Regions from separate parts of the Neobacillus sp. YIM B06451 genome, predicted to be linked through region 3. Evidence: riboswitches for the same ligand, from Rfam matches in the RefSeq annotation. Region 3 holds a riboswitch; each other region holds the start of a gene.
What was found. Region 3 has a riboswitch for preQ1 ahead of queC (7-cyano-7-deazaguanine synthase QueC). Riboswitches for the same ligand answer to the same signal wherever they lie in the genome.
Positions count from the first base shown of each region.

Region 1: another riboswitch for preQ1. It lies ahead of RB160_RS12805 (QueT transporter family protein); the one in region 3 lies ahead of queC (7-cyano-7-deazaguanine synthase QueC).
Region 2: another riboswitch for preQ1. It lies ahead of queF (preQ(1) synthase); the one in region 3 lies ahead of queC (7-cyano-7-deazaguanine synthase QueC).

Region 1 covers NZ_JAVFKJ010000006.1:146,051-151,856, forward strand. The annotation lists gene RB160_RS12795 (NUDIX hydrolase) at 1-25, shown strand, start outside; gene RB160_RS12800 (YbaN family protein) at 51-431, shown strand; gene RB160_RS12805 (QueT transporter family protein) at 593-1,081, opposite strand; PreQ1 riboswitch class I at 1,088-1,132, opposite strand; gene RB160_RS12810 (glycosyltransferase family 2 protein) at 1,307-2,008, shown strand; gene RB160_RS12815 (glycosyltransferase) at 2,077-3,315, shown strand; gene wecB (non-hydrolyzing UDP-N-acetylglucosamine 2-epimerase) at 3,370-4,500, opposite strand; gene RB160_RS12825 (hypothetical protein) at 4,546-4,914, opposite strand; gene RB160_RS12830 (glycosyltransferase family 4 protein) at 5,033-5,806, opposite strand, start outside.
Region 2 covers NZ_JAVFKJ010000015.1:32,008-37,813, forward strand. The annotation lists gene RB160_RS19590 (NCS2 family permease) at 1-436, shown strand, start outside; gene RB160_RS19595 (sulfite exporter TauE/SafE family protein) at 1,085-1,816, shown strand; gene htpG (molecular chaperone HtpG) at 2,010-3,890, shown strand; PreQ1 riboswitch class I at 3,977-4,023, shown strand; gene queF (preQ(1) synthase) at 4,151-4,651, shown strand; gene RB160_RS19610 (queuosine precursor transporter) at 4,665-5,297, shown strand; gene RB160_RS19615 (S8 family serine peptidase) at 5,353-5,806, opposite strand, start outside.
Region 3 covers NZ_JAVFKJ010000001.1:779,814-785,619, reverse strand. The annotation lists gene RB160_RS03800 (sensor histidine kinase) at 1-419, opposite strand, end outside; gene RB160_RS03795 (response regulator transcription factor) at 423-1,118, opposite strand; gene queE (7-carboxy-7-deazaguanine synthase QueE) at 1,702-2,427, opposite strand; gene queD (6-carboxytetrahydropterin synthase QueD) at 2,420-2,896, opposite strand; gene queC (7-cyano-7-deazaguanine synthase QueC) at 2,899-3,561, opposite strand; PreQ1 riboswitch class I at 3,612-3,654, opposite strand; gene RB160_RS03775 (hypothetical protein) at 3,925-4,200, opposite strand; gene RB160_RS03770 (pirin family protein) at 4,203-4,910, opposite strand; gene RB160_RS03765 (NADPH-dependent FMN reductase) at 5,293-5,806, shown strand, end outside.

The DNA of each region.
Region 1 (5,806 bases), on a different contig from region 3:
GTTCGCTTCTGCATTGCCTGCATAGTAGTTATTTTTTCCGAAAGGAGTCGTTGGATATCGTCAAGAAGCCGCTCCGCCTGCTTTTTATCTTGGCGGGATTCCTGTCTCTCGGGCTTGGCATAATCGGAATTGTGCTGCCGGTTATTCCGACCACACCGCTGCTATTGTTGGCGTCGTACTGTTTTATGCGGGGCTCGAAGAAGTTTGAGGCATGGTTCAAAGAAAGCCGGCTGTATAAAAAACATCTCGAAGGCTTTGTGAAAAAACGGGAAATGACGTTAAAACAAAAGCTCTCTGTCCTCCTCTTTGCCGACTGCATGATCGCCATCCCGTTCATCATGACAGACAGCTGGATCCTTAGGGCGGGGCTGGCAGCCGTTGTTCTATACAAATACTATTACTTTTTCACTAAAATCAAGACGATTGAATAACAGCGCTCCTTCCCTTGGATTACGGGAGGGGCGCTTCTTTTTTGATATCTTACCAAGATGGAAAAAATAGTACAAAATGTTTAACCCCTTGGAAATAGGGCAAGGCCGAATGAATAAAATATCGAAAAAGGCCAAACCCGAACAGGTCTGGCCCTCATCTATTAGTCAATAAGCTTTTCAAAATTGATGCGTTTATGAATAGCATACATCAATGGGGCGCCGACCGTAAGGACAACGAATTCACCAAATGCAACTGCCAGCCAAGTGGCGAAAAATGGGAATCCTGCGGCAATATTCAATTCCCAGGCAATCAGGAACATTGTGAATGTAAAGACCACAGTATTGATCGCCATGCGAGCCCAAATTCCTTTAATATACCGCGATGAAAACATGGTAATCAAAAGGGCCAGTACCGATTGGCCGAAGCCGAAAATAAGGTCAAGGCCGGGATTTGGCGAAAGGAAAAGGTTCGCCAGGAAAACGCCAAGAATAATCCCAAAAAAATACTTTTTGTTAAATACGATGAGATGGTTGAACATCTCTGATAAACGGAATTGGATATTTGAGAAGCTTAGCGGCTGGATCAAAAACGTCACCACAATATACAGCGCCGCAATAATCCCGTTCACTGCCAATGATTTAATTTTCATCTTTCTCTCTCCTTAGTTTTTTAGCGTGGGAGGTTCTCGAACCACGTCGGGCTTTACCCGAAAGTAAAATTATAATGCGCGCATTATTCTTCGTCAACAGGGTGGGCTTATCTTCCAGATGTATTTAATTTAGACTTATCAATAGGAATGCTTTGGAAGATCAAAGCATTATATTTCTTCCCAAGTCATAAAAGTAATACTAAAAGACTGAAAGGGAGGATTGTTGTGGTCTCTGTCATTACGTGTACGAAAAGGCCGGATTTTCTTCAAGCAATCCTTCGTAATTTTGAAAACCAAACAATTGAAGAGAAGGAACTCGTGCTCATCCTTCATGGATTTAACAAACATCTAGTTAAAGGCTTGTCCGATAACCCGCTTATTAAAGTCATTGAACTTCCATTTGAAGAACCGCTCGGCTCTTGTATAAACAAGGGAATCCGCCAGGCAAAATACAATATCATTGCACGGTTTGATGACGATGATTATTATGGTGCCCATTATCTTGAAGAAGCATTGGATGAAATGGCGAGACACGGGGCCGATGTTGTCGGAAAGCAGTCAATATTTATTTATTTTAAAGACGAGGGGCTACTCGGATTGCTCTTTAAAGGCAAGGAAAATACATTTATTAAAAATATCGATGATACATTGGCCGGCTCGACTCTTGTTTTTAAAAAAGTTGTTGCCGAGAGAGTACTGTTTCCTCCGATTTCGGTGGGGGAAGACGCAGTTTTTTTGGAGGAGTGTAAAAATCTTGGGATCTGTATGTATGCATCTTCTCCATTTAATTATGTGTATATCCGTTATTCTAGCTCCCACCACACCTCGGATTCAGACAATAGGCGGTTAAAAAAACATTGTTCTCCGCTTGTATTAACAAATGATTTCCAAAATTTTCTCCCTGAAAGCAAGCCTGGCTTCATGTAATTAAATACAGCGAATCTGAAAAAACCACTATAGCAATAAAAAGCTAATTTGAAAGGGGGGTAGGATGGATGGATAACGATTACTTAAGCGGAGAGCGAATGAGAAAAAATCTTTTAATGAGAAAAGAGCATTTTAAAAAAAGGCGGATAGGCCTGAATTCCCCTCCACAACAGTTGATTCTTAAAAAGCTTGGATCAATTGTAGAAAATAATCCGGGTAAGCCGATTGTTCTTTTTCCCTCTTTGGTTGATTGGAATATTCCTCTTTTTCAACGTCCCCAGCATATCGCCCTCAATATTGCGAGCGAAGGAGTAGTGTATCTTTATGGGACGGCTAATCAATATGATCAAATTGATGTTGTTGAGGAAGTCATGCCAGGCTGTTTTTTAGTAAATATGAGAGAACCGGAAGTTGAAGCGGCAATCCTCTTATTTTTGGCCAAACAAAAAAATAGGGTCATTGTGCATATGTACTCCGGAGATATTGTAAGGGAATACGGATTTGTGAGAAAGTGCCTTGAAATGGGATTTGACATCTTATATGAATATATCGATGAATTATCCCCGAGTATATCCGGTGTTCCCATTCCGAGGCCAATCCTTGAAAGGCACTTGAAAATACTTGAAAATCAATCGTGCTATGTGGTTGCGACAGCGGATAAACTTTACAATGATATATTGGATAAAAGGCCTCCTGTTAGATGCGCGCTTGTTTCAAATGGTGTGGATTATGAACACTTTCATACAGTCCCCAAGAATGGTTCCACGCCGGTATTAGTGGACGGCCTCCATCTGGGGGAAAAGCCTGTTATTGGCTATTTCGGGGCACTGGCGAACTGGGTTGATTATGCCCTTCTTGAGAAGCTCGCCTTCTCAAGGAGTGACTGGCAACTTGTTCTCATAGGTTTGGACTATGACGGCAGTATAAAGAATAGCAGGCTGCTCTCCATGCCGAATGTCCATTATTTAGGCACGGTAAGGTATGAGGAGTTGCCCGGCTATGCCCACCGATTCAACGTTTCTATAATCCCGTTCCTTGTCAATGAAGTGACAATTGCGACATCTCCTATTAAGCTCTTTGAATATATGGCTGTGGGGAAGCCGATTGTTTCAACAAACCTTCCGGAATGCAGGAAATACAGTGTTGTTATGGTTGCTAAAGATCATAAGCAGTTCATGGAAAGAGTGGAGACTGCCCTTGAACTGGGAGGAGATGCAGAACTTATGAAACAGCTAAAGGATGAAGCCCGGAAAAACACATGGAGGGAAAAAGCCAGATCCATTTTACACCTGCTTAACACCGAATAATCATTCCTTCCCGGCTGGAAATAGGGTAAGGAATGATTAATTGGTTTTTCTATATTACTTTGATTCCGTGTGAAGGCCAAAATAATGGAGGATGGCGTCCACTATTCTTTTTGATGCAAAGCCATCCCCATAGACGTTAGAAGGGACCGACATGTTTTTATACAAAGAATCATTTGTCAATAATTCCTTTGTTAACCGGTAAATTCCTCCCTCTTCTATTCCTGCAAGTTTTAATGACCCAGCTTCAATACCCTCGGGCCGTTCAGTCGTATCCCTTAATATGAGGACAGGCACTCCAAGGAAAGGAGCTTCCTCCTGAATTCCTCCTGAATCGGTAAGAATCAAATACGATCGTGCGCAAATATTATGGAAATCAATTACATCAAGAGGATCTGTTAAATGAATGTTAGGCTGGCCAGCGAGTATTTCCGCAGCTAATGTTTGAATAGAGGGGTTTAAGTGGACTGGATAAACTACTGCAACATCGTCAAATTCCCTTGCAATCCTTTTTACAGCCTGAAATATATTGATCATTGGCTTCCCGAGGTTTTCCCGTCTATGTGCGGTTAGGAGGATAAGCCTTTTTCCTTCGGTTGAATTGAGCAGGTCATGTTTATAGCTTTTGGTTACAGTTGTTTTCAAAGCATCTATTACAGTATTTCCTGTTAAAAATAATGTCCCAGGGTCTTTGTTTTCCTTGTGCAAGTTGCTTATTGCTGTCGCCGTTGGGGCAAAATGAAGGTCTGCAATAAGCCCTGTCAGTTGTCGATTTAATTCCTCTGGAAAAGGAGAATGCTTATTAAAGGTCCGAAGCCCGGCTTCAACATGGCCAACCTTTACATTGTTATAAAAAGCAGCCAGGGTGGCTGCGAAGGTAGTTGTAGTATCCCCGTGAACGAGAACCAGGTCAGGCTTACTCTTTTTAATGACCGTGTCTAGGCCACTTAAGGATCTGGAAGCAAATTCCCCTAAGCTTTGCCCCGACTGCATTAAGTTAAGGTCAAAATCCGGATGGATGGAAAAGGCTGTTAAAACCTGGTCAAGCATCTCTCTATGCTGGGCTGTTACAGTTACGGATGTTTCAATCAAATCTGGGTGCTTGGCAAGTTCATTTACCAATGGAGCCATTTTAATTGCTTCGGGCCTCGTACCAAAGATCACCATGACTTTTAGTTTTCTTTTCACATCTATTGATCCTTTCCCATTTATTGAGTATCGAGAAAGAGATGGTTACCAGTGATCGACCTCAAAGGATATGCTTTCGATGTCACGGCATGAAATGATAACTGCAACCGGAGGAAGCTTTGGTGATTTCATTCCTGGCTGAATAATGACTACACACCCGGTGCACTTATCAAAACATTTGATGGTACCAATGATTTCATCACCGCTCTTTGTTCTAAAACGTAATGTTTTCTTTTTGTTTTCCAGTTCACATAAAATCAAGCAAATGCAATGTTTGTTGTCTTTGCAATGACAGTCATCCTCGCATTCGTCGTGGTGCTCATGATGGCCTGTTTGCTTACAGGAAATAGAATTGAATACCTCCTCCAGGAAATCTTCGTGCTCCATCTTGCCTTTCTTATGACCAATATCCATTTAAATGCTCCTTCCTTTGCGTAGGTAGGTTATTATACCACCATGTTATTCGTGGAGGAGAAAAACAGTGTTAGGCGATTTAATTAGTTAGGAGTAATTCCGAAAAACCATCTTCTTCTTACTGGCGGTATTGTTCATAAATCCTTACCAATTGCTCGGTGATTATCCTACTGTCATATGCCTTTGTTACAAACTCATAGGATTCACGGGCTGATTGTTGTAGAAAGCTTCGTTGATTGACCACTTTTACCAACTCGTTTATTAATTCACCATCAGATAGCTGCCTGAAGGCTCCCCCCATCATAATTAAATCGTGGTTGTCTTTTGTAATCACACCTCCGAACCCATCCCACATTGCATAAACAGGTATTTTGCAGGAGAGGGCTTCCAGTGCGACTCTCCCACTGCCCATCACCAAGTCGGATATCCGGTAGAAATCCTCGATATTTTCTTGCCATCCCAATAATTTGATCTTAATATTGGAAGGTACTTTTTGGGGAATGGCTTTTTTCACTTCGTTGAGCTTTCCACCATCACCAATGACTAAAAGGTTTATCCCTTCTACAAACTTTGAAAGCAGGGGAGTGCATTTTAATAATTGGATGATCGGCACTTCCTTGTCATCATCAAAACGGCTTACAACTGAAAGAGTAAAGTTGGCTGGGTTAAGCCCCAGAGAGGAGATTAAGCTCCTATCTCCCGCTTTGGGATAAAACTTTTGAAAGTCTATTCCGTTTCGGATAACGGAAATTTTCTCAGGCTGATATGCATTGCTCAAAAGATACAGTGCCACCCTAAAGTCTACGGCTATTATTCTCTTTAATACTTTGCTAACTTCATAACCTAGAGGAGAATCATCCACCCCGAAATCATAAATGCCATGCATTGTAAC
Region 2 (5,806 bases), on a different contig from region 3:
CACTACAGTCGGTGCCGCGCTTGGGACAAGCCCTTCCACCGCTTATATCGAATCATCAACCGGGGTTGCGGCAGGCGGACGTTCCGGGCTAACAGCTTTGACCACCGGGGCGCTAATGCTTGTTGCTATGTGCTTCTCGCCGCTCGTATCGGCGATTGCTTCCTTGCCTGCAATTACCGCACCTGCCCTGATCATTGTAGGCTGCTACATGATGGAGGGGCTTGCCAAAATTAATTGGCGTGAACTTGATGAAGCCTTTCCAGCTTTCATCACAATTCTCGCAATGCCGCTGACTTCAAGCATCGCAACTGGAATTGCCCTAGGTTTCATCACCTATCCGATTATCAAGCTGGTAAGCGGAAAGGGCAAAAACGTCCACGCGCTAATTTATGTATTCGGCATCCTTTTTGCGGTTCAGTTGTACTTCTTTTCCTAAGCCTGTTTCCCGGCTGCTTTCGAGTATGCCGGGGCAGGCTTTTTTGTTTTTGCCGACCTGCTCCGCCATCTGACACAACTTCGATTTTTAATCCTTTTTATGTCCAAGCTAGTACAACATTGAACAAAGCTTCGTTTTTTAATCCTCTTATTCCAAATCGGACTCGCATTTGGACCATTGGCAATGCATGTATCCTGTTTCTATGTCCCAATCGCCCCCTGATTCGGACAGTGGTACCACGATTCCCTGTTTCTATGTCCGAATCACCCCTTGTTTCTGACAGTGGCACCGCGTTTTTCTCTTTCTGTGTCCGAATTGTCCCCCGATTCTGACAGTGGCGTCGCATTTTCCACTCTCTTTGTCCGAATCCACCCTTGTTTCGGACACCGGCACTACGATTTGCTCGGTCTATGTCCGAATGGCCCTTTATTCTGACAGTCACCCCGCTTTTTCCTCTTTCTATGTCCGAATCCCTCATCTATAACAATATTAGAGCCGGTTTTCTTCCTCTCTACGACTCTTTCTTCCTTCACTATATCCCGGCAATGTTCGACAAATTCAATAAGGAAAACTTATGTATTTTTATAAAAACAATAAAATTTCCTAAAGTATATTACTGTACTATACTAAAGGAAAGAGGTGGTTGAATTGGAATATATTATAATTTTTCTTACCGGAATATGTGCGACGACGATCGGTACATTGGCAGGGGGTGGCGGGTTAATCAGCCTGCCGATTATGCTTCTGCTTGGTATGCCTGCCCACTCGGCCATCGGGGCGAACAAAGTGTCAAATACAGTCAGCTCATTCTCAAGCTTTTTTCATCTATACCGGACGAAGCGGATTACCTGGAAGGAAGCGTATTGGATTATTCCTGTCAGCATTTTCGGAGGGATGAGCGGCGGTTTTCTTGCGTCAAGGATACCTGCGGATAAAATGATGGTCCTTGCCCTAATTCTATTAACCTTTGCTTTTATTACTTCATTTATCGGAAAAGGAAGTTTCACGGGGAACGGAACGCTTAAAATCAACAAAATAAGCCTTCCGGGTCTTTATGGAATTGGCATATATGATGGGCTTTTTGGGCCAGGGCAGGGCACCCTCATGCTTTACCTGTTTGGCCATTTGAACATCTCCTATCTTCGGGCTGTCGGCTTCGTGCGGCTGGCCACTTTTTCAAGCTGCATTGGGGCGGCGGCGATGTACATCGCTTCAGGAAAAATCATTTGGCCGATGACGCTCGCCCTTATGCTTGGGTCGGTAACAGGGGCTCAGCTTGGCGTCCGGATTGCAGAAAAACTGAAACCACAATTAGTAAAACCAATTCTGCGCTTCGCCACAGTGGCACTAATCATTCAATTGTTTGTAAGAGCCATTTAGTAATTACCCAATTCTTATCCGCTTGCCTTGTGCAAAAATCCCATGTGAAAGCATTCCAACCTATTTTACATGAAATTGAATCCAAGTTATTGACAGTTTTCAAACCTGTGTGATAAATAAATAGTGGGATTAGCACTCACATAATAAGAGTGCTAAAATAGATGTGGACATGCACTGGAAAGGGGATATCATTATGGAAAAGAAACAGTTCCAGGCCGAGTCGAAACGGCTTTTGGAAATGATGATCAACTCCATCTACACAAAACGGGAAGTGTTTTTGCGCGAGCTGATTTCCAATGCCAGCGATGCGATCGACAAGATTTACTACAAAGCGCTGACAGATGATTCACTTGTTTTTGATAAAGACAATTACTACATAAAAATCGTTCCGGATAAAGAAAACCGGACATTGAAGATTATTGATACCGGGATCGGAATGACGAAGGAAGAGCTAGAAACGAACCTAGGGACGATTGCGAAAAGTGGTTCACTCGCGTTTAAGAAGGAAACGGAATTAAAGGACGGGCATGACATTATCGGCCAATTCGGGGTCGGGTTCTATGCGGCTTTCATGGTTGCCGATGTTGTAACAGTGATCAGCAAGGCGCTTGGCAGTGATGAGGCGTACAAGTGGGAGTCCACCGGTGCGGACGGATACATGATTGAGCCGGCAGAAAAGAATGGCGTGGGCACGGAAATTATTTTAAAAATAAAGGAAAATAGCGAAGATGAGAACTACGACGAGTTCCTTGAGGAATACAGCCTGAAGTCAGTTGTCAAAAAATACTCCGACTTTATTCGCTATCCGATTAAAATGGACGTCAGCACAAGCAGGAAAAAGGAAGGCAGCGACGATGAGTGGGAGACTATCAAAGAAGAGCAGACAGTCAACAGCATGGTGCCTATTTGGAGAAAGAATAAGAGCGAGCTGACCGACGAGGATTACACGAATTTTTACAATGAAAAGCATTATGGTTTTGACAAGCCGTTGAAGCACATCCATATCAGTGTCGATGGGGCTGTCCGTTATAACGCCATTCTATTCATTCCGGAAAACATCCCGTTCGATTACTACTCGAAGGAATTCGAAAAAGGGCTGGAGCTATATTCCAACGGGGTTCTGATTATGAACAAGTGTGCCGATCTGCTTCCCGACCATTTCAGCTTTGTAAAAGGGATGGTCGACTCCGAGGATTTGTCCTTAAACATTTCGAGGGAAATGCTGCAGCATGACCGCCAGCTGAAGCTGATTGCCAAGAATATCAGCAAGAAAATTAAGAGCGAGCTGCTCGCCCTCCTGAAGGACGACCGGGAGAAGTATGAAACATTCTATCAATCGTTTGGGCGCCAGCTGAAGTATGGCGTGTACAGCGATTTTGGCGCGCATAAAGAAACCCTGCAGGATTTGTTGATGTTCTATTCATCAAAGGAAAAGAAGCTTGTCACCCTAGATGAATACGTTTCGAGGATGCCGGAAGAACAGAAGTATATTTACTATGCGGCAGGCGAATCGATTGAACGGCTCGAAAAGCTTCCTCAGGCTGAGCTTGTGTCGGAAAAAGGGTATGAAATCCTTTATTTCACAGAGGACATCGACGAATTCGCAATCCGCATGTTGATGAATTACAAGGAAAAGGAATTCAAATCAATCGCAAGCGGCGATCTCGGCATTGAGTCGGATGAGGAAAAGAAGGAAGCCGAAGCTGAAGCCGAGGAAAACAAAGAGCTGTTTGATGCAATGAAGGACGTTCTTTCCGGAAAAGTAAAGGATGTGAGGATTTCAAAGCGACTTAAGTCCCATCCGGTCTGCCTGGCAAGCGACGGCGACCTGACAATTGAAATGGAAAAAATCCTCCGCCAGATGCCGAACAGCCAGGATGTAAAAGCGGAGAAAATCCTTGAAATTAATCCGAATCACGAGGTGTTCCAGTCGCTCAAAGGTGCGCTTGAAAAGGACAAAGAGAAGTTTGCCCTTTATACGAACCTTCTTTACAACCAGGCGCTCTTGATTGAAGGGCTGCCAATCCAGGATCCGGTTGAATTTACTAATGATGTCTGCAAGATTATGGTGTAATGAGCATTATTTTGCCGGAAAAATATGTTTGACGTTTGCGTGCCTTTTCTGTAATATATGAAAAGGAATTGAATACCCGTGCCTTAACGGGAGAGGTTCATAGCTGATACCCTCTATAAAAAACTATGGATACATGACTATCTGCCATGTCCATAATCGGACATGGCTTTTTTATTGGTTATTTCCATTGTTTTTAATAGCTTCATTGGCTTAGGCTCTCTTGTAAAAGGGCGGGATACTTTTACAAGGGGGTTTTTTTCATGTCTGGACGAAGCCATGAGGAAGGTTTGAAGGATTTGACGCTATTGGGTAACCAAGGGACCCAATATGCTTTTCAATATGCACCGGAGGTTTTGGAGGCTGTCGACAATCTCCATACAAACAGGGATTACTTCGTCAAATTCAATTGCCCTGAATTTACAAGTCTGTGCCCGCTGACCAATCAACCCGATTTTGCCACAATGTATATTTCGTATATTCCGGATAAAAAAATTGTTGAGAGCAAATCGCTCAAGCTTTATCTTTTCAGTTTCCGGAACCACGGCGACTTTCATGAGGACTGCGTCAATATCATCATGAACGATCTGATTAAGCTGCTTGACCCGCGCTATATTGAGGTTTGGGGAAAGTTCACTCCAAGAGGAGGCATTTCCATCGATCCGTGGTGTAACTATGGGAAACCGGGGACGAAATACGAGGAAATGGCCAATTTCCGCTTAATGAACCATGACCTTTACCCTGAAAAAATTGACAACAGGTAAGGAGGCTCACTGGATGATTTTATACCTGAATGGAGCGTTTGTCGGGCTCTTGATCCTTGCGAACGTGGTGGCTGTTAAGCTTTTCAGCATCGGAAATTATGCCATCCTTCCCGCCGCCGTCATTGTGTACGTCTTTACTTACCCAATCATTGATGTAATTGTCGAAGTGTACGGTAAAAAACAGGCCCAGAGGACTGTCAAGGCTGGTTTGATTACTCAAATCCTCGCGCTGGTTTTCATTTCGGCAGCAATCGCACTGCCGTCCGCGCCTGTGTTTTCAGAGCAGCAGTCATTTGAAACGATTCTGGGAGGAAGCTTCCGCGTGATTGTTGCGAGTCTGATTTCTTATGCTGTCAGCCAGAATCTCGATGTGCTGGTTTTCAACAAATTGAAGAACCGCCATGGGCAAAAAAAGCTTTGGCTCCGCAACAATGCTTCAACGATGCTGAGCCAGCTTGTTGATACGGCCATTTTCATCGGGATTGCTTTTTACGGGGTCGTGCCGGCGGCGATACTAGGGACAATGATTATTACCCAATACATCTTTAAATTTTTTGCTTCCATTGCGATTACCCCGCTTGTATACCTGCTTGTAGGAATCATTAGGAAAAAAGAGGGGACAGACGGGGCGGTTGCCCTTGATTAACAAAAAAGAACTCCGCATTGCTACTCTACTTCAGCAGGCGGAGTTCTTTTTTATTTTACTGTACAGCTGAAGCTTTTTTCACAGCTTCATAGGCGTTTACATAGCCCGCGCCAACTTCATGGTACTGATAACCCGGCATTGGCTCAGCCGTTTCGCCCAAAAATTCATGCGCTTCCCGGGGGGTAAGATCCGGCTTAGCTTCCTTCATGAGGGCAACAACCCCGGAAATATGCGGAGCCGCCATGCTTGTGCCACTAGAAGTTGTATAGAACAGCAAATGTTCTGGATCAATATACGAAATGTCCGTTGCCGTTCCGAGCACATTCATGATGAGGCCTGTTGAAGACCTCGTGGCAACGATGTCCACTCCCGGAGCTGTAATGTCAGGATGCAGAAACGCATCACCTGCAACACCGCGCGATGAAAAGTCAGCCAGCTGCTTATCCTTTGTGCCAGCAGCAACACTGATTACCCATGGTGCTGCCGAATAAGGGTTCAATGTATTGTCC
Region 3 (5,806 bases):
AGCAGTGTGATGACATTTAGCGTTTTTTGATGAAGACGGGAAATGGCCTGGCTCCGTTCTTCCACACTCATACTGTTGTCTAAATGTAATTTTTCAACATATCCTAAAATGACAGTTAACGGGGTTTTCAAATCGTGAGACATATTAGACAGCAGTTTTCTTAAGCTTTCTTTCGTTTTTACATAGTCCGCAATAACTTGTTGATTGTAATCTAAAAGACGGTTCATTTGAATGAGGAATTGTTTAATCGTTTGGTGGTCTGTTTGTATTAACACTTTTTCAGTCGTTTTCTGTTCAAAAATATCTGATAGCTTTTTTTGTATTTCGTTCAGGCTCCTATTCATTTTTCTCCTACTATAAGATTGCACGGCAATAATGAACAGCAAAACAATTATAATGATACTTAATAAAAGGGTCATAGTTTATTCACCTAATTTATACCCTATTCCCCATATTGTCCGAATGTATTGCGGGTTGGACGGATCGACTTCTATTTTTTCCCGAAGCCTTCTAATATGGACGTTAATTACATTTTCATTGCCATAATAGTCATCTTCCCAAATTAAATGGTAAATTTGCTCCTTTGTAAACACCCTATTCTGGTTTGACATAAATAGCTTTAAAATATGAAATTCCTTTGATGTAAGATGCACGGTCTCCCCCTTTACCAGTGCCAAAAAGGTTTTTAAATCAAGAGTAAGCTCATTATAATGGAGGATAGTTGAAGTAGATTCATTCTCTGAAGGAAGATATTGTGTAGCCCTTCGAATTGCAGCATGAACCCTGGCGGTTAGTTCAACCATAGAAAAAGGCTTGCTAATATAATCGTCCGCACCAAAACCAAGACCTAACGCTTTATCTATATCACTGCCTTTTGCTGAAATGATCAAGACAGGAACTAAACTTTTTGTTCTAATCTGCTTTAGAAAATCCATCCCACTTAACTTTGGAAGCATTAAATCAAGTAAGATTAAATCCACCTCATTTTTCTTAAAAAGAGCCAATGCCTCCTCACCATCAAATGCAGTAAGTATTGTAAAATTTTCCTGTTCCAAGTAACTTTTAACCAATTTACTAATATCTCTATCATCTTCTACAAGCAGAACATTCCTTTGCACATCTTCACTTCCATTCTTTAAACTAATCTAACTAAAAAGTATAGGAAAACTCCATTTGTCATCTCAATTAACTTCGATACCTAGTTAAAAACTCCTTCTTATGTATATAAATGGTCCTAACATGAAAATTAAGCACCTATTCTTATTTCAGGATTGGATTCAGACCGAACGAAAAAACCTTGTTCATTTGCTTCGGGATAAAGCAGTAGCTTTATATAGATAAACCATTAGTATAGTTGCTTAATTTAAACTAAGAAAAAATGTAGATATGGAAGAGTTTCGTTCAGCTAATGGGGGCTTTTCAGAAGTAACAAAAAATCCCAATTTCTTAATTATAAAACTAAGAAATTGGGATTTTCTTTTGTGCTTTACTTATCATTGTAATTTCGCGTTTTTCCTGGTGGTACCCCTTTAGGTGAAAATCTATTAAAAATATTTAACAAACGGTTGGGCTTGTATCTTCTCTTTTGAGTAGGTCTTTTTTTTTTTGTGCTTGATTTAATTTTTCGTTACACACAATGATTTAATTGGGATATTTTGAATAATCATCAAATCTCTAGTCCTGCTTTCTTCCTGCGGTCCCTTAAACACCGCGCTTATTCGACCAAACTAACGCATGGAGTTGTGGCAAAGGGCGAACATTGTTCATTTCAGGATCTTCCAGCACCTTCCCCCACAGCCAGTCAAGGGAATGAAGTAACCGGCTTGAAATATCCCCTTCCTCTCCGGGATTGCTATTGCCTACTGATAGGAAAAATGGAATATGATCCCCCATGTAACAGTTATTCAACATCTTAGCAAATTCAAAGTCCGCATCATCAAATACAACAATTTTAAGTGAAAAGTTCGATTTGTAGTTCTTTAACTTGCGAATGATATCATCCAATAGTTCAAGATCCGGTTTCATACCGCTGCTAGGTGGTTTTGGAGAGATCGTTAAGTCGTTGACAAGGTAAAACCAGTCCTGCCACTTGCTTCCCTGAGTCTCCAATCCTACTTCAATATTAGATTGGTGAAGAAGTTCAATGAACTGTTTCATTGCTTCTCCAATCAAAGCTGGGTTTCCACCTGTAATCGTCACATGGTCGAAGTTATCGCCACCAAGTTCCTTGAGTTCTTGAAAGACATCCATTGGGGCCATCATTCGTATTCTTTCTTTTTCAGACCCGTCCCACGTAAAAGCGGAGTCGCACCAGGAGCATTTATAATCACACCCCGCAGTCCGGACGAACATACTCTTGCGGCCCATGACCATCCCTTCGCCCTGGATAGTCGGACCGAAGATTTCCATGACAGGTATCTTACTCATCCTCCATCCACTCCCTTCTCGCTTCCGCATAGCTGGTCGGAGTTTCATAGAGACGGACGAATTCAACCCGCGCGCCATCATATAAATTCGCGCGTTTTTTCAGCGATTCAGCCATTTTTTCATAAATCCATACGACAATGTTTTCCGCAGTTGTATTCATAGGCGGAAGTGTTTCATTCAAATATCGGTGATCCAAGAAAATTTCAATTTCATTTTTCCAAATTTCTTTAATATCACCGAAGTCAATCATCAAGCCGCGGTTGTCAACGAAACCGCTGATCCCAAAAACGGCCTTATACGTATGGCCATGAAGGTTTTTGCATTTACCCTCATAATCATGTAAATGATGAGCCGAATCAAACGTGAATTCCTTGCTGACAAGGACCCGTTTCGAATGGTACTTCAATTGGTCACGCTTAATATCTACATCAATTTTTTGCAATTTATCTACAATCCTGAATCCGTACATCATTACATCCCATTCCGTTCTGCCAGATAGTCATCCAGGCCTTTTTTCCTTAGCTTGCAGGCAGGGCATTCGCCGCAGCCGTCCGCGATGATTCCGTTATAGCACGTAAGCGTCTTTTCACGGACAAACTCGAACGCTCCCAGCTCATCGGCTAGTTTCCATGCTTCAGCCTTGTTCAGCCACATCAGCGGTGTATCAATTACAAAATCTTGATCCATCGATAGATTAAGAGTCACGTTAAGCGACTTCACAAAAATATCACGGCAGTCGGGATAACCGCTGAAATCCGTTTCACATACTCCGGTAACGATGTGTTTCGCCCCAATCTGGCTGGCCAGTACCCCGGCAAATGACATGAACAGCAAATTCCTGCCCGGCACAAACGTATTGGGCAGCCTGCCGCCTTCTCCATCCTTCACTTCAATGTCGTCCCTCGTCAACGCATTCGGGGCAAGCTGATTCAGCAGGCTCATATCAAGGATATAGTGCTCAATGCCAAGTTCATTTGCAATCGATTTAGCGCATTCAATTTCTGTAATATGCCGTTGATTGTAGTCAAACGTTACAGCGGCAACCTCGGCAAACTGCTCCATTGCCCAAAAAAGGCAAGTCGTACTATCCTGTCCCCCGCTAAACACAACGAGCGCTTTTTCACTCTTTAACATTTTCTTTCTCCTTCCAACAAAAAAACAGCACGGCTAAAGAAAGCAGTACTGTTTCCTTAGTTTTTTAAAGAGGGTAGCTAGAACCTCTACCGCCAGATAGCGGATTTGCTATTCAACATTTCATAAGTATAAACGATTTTATTAATTATTGCATGTCATTATGTCTTATCCAGACAATTTCAAATTTTGTGCTTTTACAGACGAGGAATTTAAAAAGAAAATCGTCTTGTGTATTCCAGGCTGACTCTTTAGCATCACTGTACAACTTTGATAGCTTATCCTATTACTCTGCCGCCACTTTATCAATTACCACCTGGTAATGATTGGGATTTGCCATTACAAAACACTTTTTATGTGATTATTTTAATCAACTGGATAGACTGTTTGATGGTCTGCAATAATCGTAATCACAGAATTTTTCTCATTAAACTCAACGTTTGCATCTGACGTATAATACCAAGTCTTCTGGTTTTTCCCAACGTCAAAGAGGTTCAATTCGTCTTTAAATTTGATGATTTCTTTAGAATCCTCTTCGGAAATTTTGACAGAAATGACCCACTTATCTTCTACTGAATGAATCTCATATTCATCTGTTTGATAAAAAAGTCTGCTTCCAATCGAATGGCGAATCAATAACATAATTAAACACCACCCAAATCAATCAATAAAAAGAAGGCTTCTTTTGTTGATTTTAAAGTAAGTTTGTTTTGTTCAGTTATGCGCGCACTGTCTCTTTTTCCAACAACAACATCGTTATCTAAAATTAGCTCCCCTTCAATCACAAAGACATACATCTTTCTTCCCTGTTCTTGTTGAAAGAAGATCTCTTCTCCCTCATCCAATTTGGATAAGTATAATGTAACATCACTATGAATTTTCGCTGCACCCTCTGTTGGGGTTGAAGAAACGATAGGCAACAGCTTATTCTTCAGTGAATCTACGTTATAAGAAATATCCTCATAAGAAGGAGGTAATTGCTTTTTAGAAGGTTTAAACCATAGCTGTAAAAAGCTTGCTTCCTCTTCTAAAGAAGGATTCATTTCAGAATGGAGCAAACCAGTACCAGCCGTCATACGTTGCACATTTCCAAATTTTAATATCCCACTGTTCCCCAGGCTATCTTCATGCTTTAACTGGCCATGCAATACAATCGATACAATTTCCGCTTCCCTGTGTGGATGGATGCCAAATCCTTTACCGGCTTGTACTGTGTCATCATTAAAAACTCGAAGCGGACCAAATTGGATATTTTCCTCATCATAGTACCCACCAAATGAAAAACTAAGATTACTCTCCAGCCAATCATTTTTTACAGAGTAACGAGATTCTGCCGAAAACCTCTGAATCATTTATCTCACTCCCAGATGTCTCAAATTAAGGATAAATATAGAGGAAAAAACCCAATCTGTCAATTTGAACAACCTATTCCACATTCCGTATGAGCGAAAAAACGCACATGAATCCAGGCATTTAGCTGAATTCAAATCAAAATACCACCTTGAAATAATGTGCTCGGTTTACAAGAATGATCCTTTCGCGTTTTGGAGGGTAAGTTTAAATAGTGATTAACAATTATTTAAGTATACCAATCGATTTAATAATGATCACCCGTTCCCTTTTTTGATTGCGAGGCAATTCTTTTGCCAATATATCTTTAATTCAATACAATTATAATGAATTCAAGATAATTGTATTGAATTCAATATTTTTAATAAAGGATGGATGAATCGTATGACGAAAGTTGGCATCATTGTTGGAAGTCTTCGGAAAAATTCATTTTCAAAGCAAATTGCGGATAACGCAGCATCTTTATTCCCTGAAGGATATGTTACGGAGTTTGTGGAAATCGGCCACCTGCCATTATTTAACCAGGATTTTGAAGGAGACCTAGGAACTCCTGAAGAATATACTGCATTCCGCAATACAATCAAGGAATTGGACGCAGTATTATTCGTAACACCTGAATATAACCGTTCTATCCCAGCTGCATTAAAGAATGCGCTTGATGTAGCATCCCGCCCATATGGCGAAAGTGTGTGGAATGGAAAACCTGCGGCAATCATCAGCCAATCTCCAGGTGCCCTTGCAGGATTCGGTGCAAACCATCACCTACGCCAAGTACTTACATTTTTAAATATGCCAGTTGTTCAACAACCAGAAGCATACATTGGTTCCGTACATGAATTGCTAGATGAAAATGGCAAGGTAAATGAAGGAACAGCAGAATTCCTACAAGGCTTCGTTA